Regions from separate parts of the Angustibacter peucedani genome, predicted to be linked through region 2. Evidence: predicted binding sites of a transcription regulator. Region 2 holds the regulator's gene; each other region holds the start of a gene.
The links. The regulator HrcA, encoded in region 2, represses chaperone genes, less so after heat shock. The targets are predictions, from matches to a motif close to GNTNGCACTCGGNNNNNCCGAGTGCNANC.
Positions count from the first base shown of each region.

Region 1: ACYVJ4_RS16885 (FmdB family zinc ribbon protein) is a predicted target of HrcA. The motif match lies at 1,195-1,223, and genes of this name have one in related genera.
Region 3: ACYVJ4_RS01215 (Hsp20/alpha crystallin family protein) is a predicted target of HrcA. The motif match lies at 1,421-1,449, and genes of this name have one in related genera.
Region 4: groL (chaperonin GroEL) is a predicted target of HrcA. The motif match lies at 1,164-1,192, and genes of this name have one in related genera.

Region 1 is NZ_BAAGXY010000116.1:14,438-16,631, reverse strand. It holds gene ACYVJ4_RS16890 (S-methyl-5'-thioadenosine phosphorylase) at 1-694, opposite strand, end outside; gene ACYVJ4_RS16885 (FmdB family zinc ribbon protein) at 797-1,153, opposite strand; gene ACYVJ4_RS16880 (tetratricopeptide repeat protein) at 1,345-1,710, shown strand; gene ACYVJ4_RS16875 (FAD-binding dehydrogenase) at 1,753-2,194, shown strand, end outside.
Region 2 is NZ_BAAGXY010000039.1:32,392-34,585, forward strand. It holds gene ACYVJ4_RS08730 (Pr6Pr family membrane protein) at 1-385, shown strand, start outside; gene hrcA (heat-inducible transcriptional repressor HrcA) at 438-1,457, shown strand; gene dnaJ (molecular chaperone DnaJ) at 1,527-2,194, shown strand, end outside.
Region 3 is NZ_BAAGXY010000003.1:29,154-31,347, forward strand. It holds gene ACYVJ4_RS01210 (tripartite tricarboxylate transporter permease) at 1-804, shown strand, start outside; gene ACYVJ4_RS01215 (Hsp20/alpha crystallin family protein) at 836-1,312, opposite strand; gene ACYVJ4_RS01220 (MOSC domain-containing protein) at 1,475-2,044, opposite strand; gene ACYVJ4_RS01225 (ANTAR domain-containing protein) at 2,066-2,194, opposite strand, start outside.
Region 4 is NZ_BAAGXY010000146.1:14,051-16,244, reverse strand. It holds gene groL (chaperonin GroEL) at 1-1,045, opposite strand, end outside; gene ACYVJ4_RS17980 (hypothetical protein) at 1,243-1,731, shown strand; gene ACYVJ4_RS17975 (LytR C-terminal domain-containing protein) at 1,697-2,194, opposite strand, start outside.

The DNA.
Region 1 (2,194 bases), on a different contig from region 2:
GCGCGAACACCTCCAGCACCTCGTGGTGCGTGACGCCCTCGCCGCTCTCGACCCCGGCGTCGAGGTCGGTGACGAGGGCGATCGAGGTGAAGCACAGGGCGAGCTCGCGGGCGATCGACGCCTCGGGCATCCCCGTCATGCCGACGACCGACCAGCCGGCGGCCGCGTGCCACTGCGACTCGGCCCGTGTCGAGAAGCGCGGCCCGTTGATGACCACCAGCGTGCCGCCGTCGACCACCGCCTCGCCCGCCGCGGCGCCGACGTCGGCCACCACCCGACGTCCGCGCGGGCAGTACGGGTCGGCGAGCGAGACGTGCACGACCGGGCCCTCGTCGCCGTAGACCGTGTGCTCGCGACCCCACGTGCGGTCGACCACCTGGTCGGGCAGCACGAGCGTCCCCGGCCCCTGGTCGGCGCGCAACGAGCCGACGGCGCAGGGGGCCAGCACCTGCCGCACGCCCACCGACCGCAGGGCCCACAGGTTGGCTCGGTAGTTGACCCGGTGCGGCGGGAAGCGGTGGTCGCGCCCGTGCCGCGGCACGAACGCCACCGGCCGGCCGCCCACCTCGCCGAGCGTCAGCGGGTCGCTCGGCGGGCCGAACGGCGTGTCGACCTCGACCTCGCGGGTGTCGTCGAGGAAGGCGTAGAAGCCGGAGCCGCCGATGACGCCGACGGGGGCGGTGGGATCGCTCATGCCCCGCAGACTAGGTGCGGCGGACGACGTCCGGACGACGGGTGCGGCCGCCCTGTGGACGGCGGGGGAGCCGTCGTCCACCGGTGGACGACGGCGACGGGCTCAGGCCGCGGAGGTCGACCCGCCGGTGGACGAGCCGCCGCTGGACGACGAGCCGGACGAGCTGGACGACGAGCCGGACGAGCTCGAGGTCGACGAGCTGTCGCTCTTGCCGGCGGACCCGCTCTCGCCCTTGCTGCCGGACGAGCCGTCGGCCTTGCCGGCCGGCACCGACGACGAGGTGCCGCGCGAGTCGGTGCGGTAGAAGCCCGAACCCTTGAAGACCACCCCCACCGATCCGAAGACCTTGCGCAGGCGGCCCCCGCACTCGGGGCACTCGGTGAGCGCGTCGTCCGTGAACGCCTGGAACACCTCGAAGGCGTGGTCGCAGTGGGTGCAGGCGTAGTCGTACGTCGGCATCTGGGCCCCTCCACAGGTACGGCGACCCGGTCTCGGCTCTGGTTGGCACTCCGGGCGAACGAGTGCCAAGTGTACGGGTCGTGCAACGCCGCCGTCGACGTGCCGATTCCGCACGGAATGCCGCACCGGACGACGGCGTTGACCGCTCGACCGCGGCCACCCCGGCCGCACCGGCCCCGAGGAGGGCACCGATGACGACCAACACCGGCTACGAGCTCTTCCGGCTGGCCGAGCAGTCCCTGCAGGACGGTCACCCGCGGCACGCCGTCAGCACGCTCGAGCGCATGGACGCCGACGACCTGGCCAGCCCGGCGGCCCAGCGGCTGCTCGCGCTCGCGTGCTACCGCTTCGCCGCGCTGGGCCGCGCCCGCGACATCACCGCCCGGCTGGTCGAGGCCGACCCGTCGGACGCCGAGGCCGCGCACCTGCTCGGCCGCACGCTGACCCGGATGGGCCGGCGCGACGAGGCCCGGCAGTGGCTGCGGCTGGCCGCCGCGCTCGACCCGCGCGACGAGCACGTGGCGTACGCCGACGACACGGTGCGGATCGCGGGCTGAGCCCCCGGCACGACCCAGCCCTGACCTGGCACGATGCGGCGCATGGACGCTGACGTCGTCGTGGTCGGGGCCGGGCTGGCCGGGCTGGTCGCCACCGCCGAGCTGGTGGACGCCGGACGACGGGTCGTGCTCGTCGACCAGGAACCCGAGGGGTCCCTGGGCGGCCAGGCGTTCTGGTCGTTCGGCGGCCTGTTCCTGGTCGACAGCCCCGAGCAGCGCCGCATGGGCATCAAGGACTCGCTGGACCTCGCCTGGCAGGACTGGCTCGGCACCGCCGGCTTCGACCGCGAGCGCGAGGACCGCTGGCCGCGGCGCTGGGCCCGCGCGTACGTCGAGTGGGCCGCCACCGAGAAGCGCGCCTGGCTGCACGAGCAGGGGCTGCGCTTCTTCCCGGTGGTCGGGTGGGCCGAGCGCGGCGGGTACCTCGCCGACGGGCCGGGCAACTCGGTGCCGCGCTTCCACATCACGTGGGGCACCGGCCCGG
Region 2 (2,194 bases):
CATCGCCGTCACCGGGCTGGTGTACGCGGTCGTGCTGCGGCCGGTCGTGCACAACGAGGGCTGGGCGGTGCTCACCGACACGGTCTTCCACGTCGTCGTCCCGGTGGCGGCGGTCGTGGGCTGGCTGGCGTTCGGCCCCCGCCCGCGCGTCGACGTCCGGACGGTGGCGTGGTCGTTGCTCTTCCCGCTGCTCTGGCTCGGCTACACGCTGGTCCGCGGAGCGGCGGTGCACGAGTACCCGTACCCGTTCGTCGACGTCGACGACCTGGGGTACGCCCGGGTGCTGGTCAACTGCCTCGGCGTGACCGTGCTGCTCCTGCTGCTCGCCGCGGCCGCGCTGGCCCTGGACCGGCGGCTCCCGGCACGTCCGGCGCGGACGTCGTAGACTTGGCACTCGACGCAGCAGAGTGCCAGACCGACGGGCGAGGAGGTGGCCGATGAGCGACGAGCGCCGGCTCGCCGTCCTGCGCGCGATCGTCGAGGACTACGTCCAGACCCGCGAGCCGGTCGGCTCCAAGGCCCTGGTCGAGCGCCACCAGCTCGGCGTCTCGAGCGCGACGATCCGCAACGACATGGCCGCGCTCGAGGACGACGGGCTGATCGCCCAGCCGCACACCAGCGCCGGTCGCGTGCCCACCGAGGCCGGCTACCGGCTGTTCGTCGACCGGCTCACCGAGGTCAAGCCCATGTCGCCCGCCGAGCGCGCGGCGATCGCGGGGTTCCTCTCCGGCGCCGTCGACCTGGACGACGTGGTCGACCGCACCGTGCGGCTGCTGGCGCAGCTGACCCGGCAGGTCGCCGTCGTGCAGTACCCCTCGCTCACCCGCTCGACCGTGCGTCACGTCGAGCTCGTGCCGCTGGGCGACCAGCGGTTGCTCGTCGTGCTGATCGCCGGCACCGGGCGGGTCGAGCAGCGCGTGCTCGAGACCTCGCAGGTGCTCGACGACGCCGTGCTCGGCGAGCTGCGCGCCCGCATCAACGCCGAGTCGGCCGGCCGCCTGCTCACCGACGCCGCCAGCCGGCTGCAGTCGCTGCCCGACGACCTGCCGCCCGAGGACCGCGACCTGGCCCGCTCGGTGGTGCGGGCCCTCGACGACGCGCTGGTCGAGGAGCGCGAGGAGCGCGTGGTGCTGGCCGGCGCCGCCAACCTGGCCCGGTTCGGCCAGGACTTCCCCGAGAGCATCGGGCCGGTGCTCGACGCGCTCGAGGAGCACGTCGTGCTGATGCGGCTGCTGGGCGAGCTGTCGTCCGACCCGTCCGCCGTCGCCGTGCGCATCGGCAGCGAGCTGGCCCACGAGGGCCTGCGCTCGACGTCCGTCGTCACCAGCGGCTACGGCGGCAACCGGGACGTCGTCGCCAGCCTCGGCGTGCTCGGCCCGACCCGCATGGACTACCCGACCACGATGGCCACGGTCCGCGCCGTGGCCCGCTACGTCTCGCGGGTGCTGGACGGGTAAGCCGCCCGACCCACCCGCCGGGGCGGCGCCCGCGCCGCCCGCCTCCCGACCGTGTGAAGAGAAGGACCGTTGAGCGACCACTACGAGACCCTGGGCGTCGCCCGTGACGCGACGCCCGAGGAGATCAAGAAGGCCTACCGCAAGCTGGCCCGCCAGCTGCACCCCGACGTCAACCCCGGAGCCGAGGCCGAGGACCGGTTCAAGTCGGTCAGCGCGGCCTACGACGTGCTGAGCGACCCGGGCAAGCGGGCTGCGTACGACCGCGGCGGCGACGCGTTCGGCGGCGCGGCCGGCGGCTACGGCCAGGGCTTCTCGTTCACCGACATCATGGACGCGTTCTTCGGCGGCCAGGGCGGCGCGCAGAGCGGCCCGCGCTCGCGCCAGCGTCGCGGCCAGGACGCGCTGATCCGGGTGCAGATCGACCTGCGCGACGCGGTGTTCGGCACCGAGAAGGAGATCTCGGTCGACACCGCGGTCGGCTGCCCGACCTGCCACGGCGAGGGCGCGCAGCCCGGCACCGGCACCCGCACCTGCGACGTGTGCGGCGGCCGCGGCCAGGTGCAGCACGTGCAGCGCTCGTTCATGGGCAACGTCATGACCTCCCGTCCGTGCGCCACCTGCCAGGGCTACGGCACGGTCATCGCCCACCCCTGCGTGCAGTGCTCGGGCGAGGGGCGGGTGCGCTCGCGCCGCTCGATGACGATCCGGGTGCCGGCGGGCGTCGACACCGGAACGCG
Region 3 (2,194 bases), on a different contig from region 2:
GTCATGGGCGCGAGCGGGTCGAAGTGGATGTCGCGCAACGACTTCCGCCGCTCGTGGAAGCCGTGGCTGCGCGGCACCGCGCTCGGCTTCCCGATCGGCGCGATGCCGGCCGGCGGGGCCGAGGTGCCGACCTTCCTGTCGTACGCGATCGAGAAGAAGCTGACCAAGCACCCCGAGGAGTTCGGCAAGGGCGCCATCGAGGGCGTTGCCGGGCCGGAGGCCGCCAACAACGCTTCTGCCGCAGGGGTTCTGGTGCCCTTGCTGACGCTCGGCCTGCCGACGTCCGCCACCGCCGCGGTGCTCATCGCGGCCTTCCAGGGCTACGGCATCCGGCCCGGGCCGCTGCTGTTCGAGGACGAGGGCGCCCTGGTCTGGGCGCTCATCGCGAGCCTGTACGTCGGCAACGTGCTGCTGCTGGTGCTGAACCTGCCGCTGGTGGGGTTGTGGGTGCGGGTGCTGCGCATCCCGCGGCCGTACCTGTACGCCGGCATCCTGCTGTTCGCGGCGCTGGGTGCCTACGCGATCAACGGGCTGCGCGCCGACCTGGTGCTGCTGCTCGCGATCGGCGTGGTGGGCTACGTGATGCGGCGCTTCGGCTACCCGATCGCCCCGGCGATCATCGGGCTGATCCTCGGCCCGATCGCCGAGGAGCAGCTGCGCCGCACCCTCGCCATCAGCCAGGGCGACCCGACGGCGCTGGTCGCCAGCCCGTTCGCGGCGGTCGTCTACTCGCTGCTCGCCGTGCTGACCGCGGTCGTCGTGCTGCTGCGCCTGCGCGCCCGTCGGGCGGCCGGCCGGCCATGACCGGCCGGCCACCGCGGCGGGGCGGCGCGGCTCAGCCGGAGGAGCCGGCGAGCTCGGCGTCCGCGGTACCGGACCCCTGCGTGCCGATCGCGGTCTGGCTGGTGCCGTGCGAGACTTCGATGCGCCGCGGCTTGGCGTCCTCGGCGACGGGCAGCGTCAGGGCGAGGACGCCGTCGGTGTAGGTCGCCTCGATGCGGTCCAGCGCCAGCCCCGCGCCGAGCGTCAGCTGGCGCACGAAGGTGCCGGAGGGCCGCTCCTGGGTCAGCCACTCGACGTCCTCGCCGCGATGGGACCGCTCGGCCCTGATCGTCAGCACCCGGCCGTCGACCCCGACGTCCACCGATCCGGGGTCGACGCCGGGCAGGTCGCACAGCAGGACGTAGTGGTCGCCGGACCGGAACAGGTCCATCGGCATGGCGCGCATCGCCTGGCTCATGCCGCTGGCGTGGTCGAGCAGGCGCGAGGCCATGTCGTCGAGGTCACGGAACGGGTCGAACCGCGTCACCATCGGTACCACCTCCTCGGGGCGGGACGGAGGTGCGAGCCCCCTGGCTCGCACGTCGCGCGCGAGGCGGGTGCGGTGACGGTCACGCCGTCCAGCACGCGACAGCAGTGTTTTAGCACTCTTGCCGCCAGAGTGCTAGTCCCAGAACGGGACAGGTGTGCGGGGCTACGGGAGGCGTTGGCGCCGTCGAACCCGGTCGCCCGCCCGTGAGGGGTCGTGGTCGACGTCCGTGACCAGGCCGACCGGGCCGACGCTCAGCACGCCGGACGTCGTCGGCAGCGCGCGCAGGCCGCCGCGGCCGCGCAGGGCGTCGCGCGCGCCGGGAGCGAGCCGGTCGTCCATCCAGGCGCACGGCGAGGTCTCGCCCGCGGCCCGGAAGGTGACGTCGCCGTCACGGCCGGTCAGCGTGAAGGTGCTGTGCCGCAAGGCGTTGAGGTCGATGCCGCGCGTCACCACGTTGCGCCGGGTGGTGCGGGGGTCGAGGCTCCCGCGGTCGAGGCCGAGCTCGTCCTCGACCTGCTCCAGCGACTCGGCCGCGACGAACGAGACTGCGGACGCGAGGTTGCCGACCCGGCCGAAGAAGCGGTCGCCGCGGATGCCCTGGTCGGCGACGACCTCGACGGAGTCCGGGTACGACGTCGGGTACGGGCCGACGCCGTCCGCCGGGTCCCTGGAGTGGAACCAGTAGTTGTGGCCCGGTGACACGACGAGCGCCACGATCTGCGGACCGGTCATGCCGCCCAGCCTAGGCAGGCGTCAGCGCGGCGAGGGCTCGAGGTCCTCGTCGTCGTCGCGGTCCTCGACCGGGTCGCGCACGGAGCGGACGAGCGAGGTCGCGACCGTGCGCAGCTTGACGTTCTCGTCCTGGGACCGGCGCACCAGGAT
Region 4 (2,194 bases), on a different contig from region 2:
CGCGGATCTGGTTGACCCGGCCGGCGATCGCCTCGGCGTCACCCGCACCCTCGACGATCGTGGTCTCGTCCTTGGTGATGACCACCTTGCGGGCGCGGCCCAGCATGTCGAGGCCGGTGTTCTCGAGCTTGAGGCCGACCTCCTCGCTGATGACCTGACCACCGGTGAGGATCGAGATGTCGCCGAGCATCGCCTTGCGGCGGTCGCCGAAGCCGGGGGCCTTGACGGCGACCGACTTGAACGTGCCGCGGATCTTGTTGACGATCAGCGTCGAGAGCGCCTCGCCGTCGACGTCCTCGGCGATGATGACCAGCGGCTTGCCCGACTGCATGACCTTCTCGAGCAGCGGGAGCAGGTCCTTGACGGTCGAGATCTTGGAGTTCGCGACGAGGATGTAGGGGTCCTCGAGCTCGGTCTCCATGCGCTCGGTGTCGGTGACGAAGTACGCCGAGATGTAGCCCTTGTCGAAGCGCATGCCCTCGGTGAGCTCGAGCTCGAGCCCGAAGGTGTTCGACTCCTCGACGGTGATGACGCCTTCCTTGCCGACCTTGTCCATCGCCTCGGCGATGAGCTCGCCGATCGACGGGTCGCCGGCGGAGATGCCGGCGGTCGCGGCGATCTGCTCCTTGGTCTCGACCTCGCGGGCCGAGGCCAGCAGCTGGTCGGACACGGCCTCGACGGCCTGCTCGATGCCGCGCTTGAGGGCCATCGGGTTGGCGCCGGCGGCCACGTTGCGCAGGCCCTCGCGGACCATCGCCTGGGCCAGCACGGTGGCGGTCGTCGTGCCGTCGCCGGCGACGTCGTCCGTCTTCTTGGCGACCTCCTTGACCAGCTCGGCGCCGATCTTCTCGTAGGGGTCGTCGAGCTCGATCTCCTTGGCGATGCTGACACCGTCGTTGGTGATCGTGGGGGCGCCCCACTTCTTCTCCAGGACGACGTTGCGACCCTTCGGGCCGAGCGTGACCCGGACGGCGTCGGCGAGGGCGTTCATGCCCCGCTCGAGCCCGCGGCGGGCCTCCTCGTCGAAGGCGATGATCTTGGCCATGCTGTCGGGTTCCTCCCGTGATCGGGTGGTGGTGACCGGCGGTGCCCGCGACGGACGGAGGCCGGCGCCGCGCTCTGGTCACGCGACGGCCGACGACCTCACCGTTCGGTCGACGTCTGGTAGCACTCACGTGCTGCGAGTGCCAGGTCAATGATTAGCACTCGACCCCCGCGAGTGCAAATGCCATCATCGGGCTCGTGAACGAGCCGCAGCGGCTGCGTCCGCGGGACTGGGTGCGCCGGGTCGTCAACGTGCTGTTCCTCGCCACGCCCGCCGGCCTGGTGCTGGCCCGGCTCGGGCACGCCACGCTGCGCCCCGGGGCGCGCGGCACCTGGGTGGCCACGGGCTACGCGGCCCGCTTCCCCGCCCCGCGCGCGCCCGCGGTGACGATCGGCGACGTCGTCCTGCTGCGGCTGGACGACGCGGCGCTGGCCCGCCGTCCGCGGCTGCTCGTGCACGAGGCCCGGCACACGGGCCAGTGGGCCTGCTGGCTGGGCCTGCTCGGCTTCCCGGCGGCCTACGGCGCAGCCAGCCTGTGGTCGCTCGCCACGGTCGGCAACCCGTCGATGAACAACGTCTTCGAGCGCCGCGCCGGCTTCGTCGACGGCGGCTACCTGCACGCCGACGACCCGGCCGCGGGCGACGGGCCGGTCAGCCCGGGTAGTCGGTCCCCAGCACGACCGTGACCCGGCTGCCGCCGTACAGCGTCGACCGGGTCAGCTCGGCCGGAGCGCCCAGGTCGTCGGCCACCGCCTGCGCGGTCGCCTTCAGCGAGCTGCTGCCGTAGTAGACCGTCGTCACGCCGTCGCCGGCGGCGTTGCCGGTGGCCCGGATCGTCCAGCCCTTGCCGCGCAGCGTGTCGGCCGCTCCGGCCGCCAGCCCCGAGCGGCCGGTGCTGTTGAGCACGGCCACGCTCTGCGTGCGGTCGGCGGTGGCGGTCGGCGTCGAGGTCGCGGTGCTGGACGACGACGGCTTGGTCGTGCGCGTGGACGACGACGTCCCGCTGGACGACGGCCCCGCGGTGACGGTGTTCGACCCGGTGGGCTGGTCGCTCCCCCCGCCCCACCAGCCGGTGGCCCACGCCACGATCGCGACGATGGCGACGGCGGCGACCAACCAGGGGACGGCACCGGCGACGCCGAGGCCGCT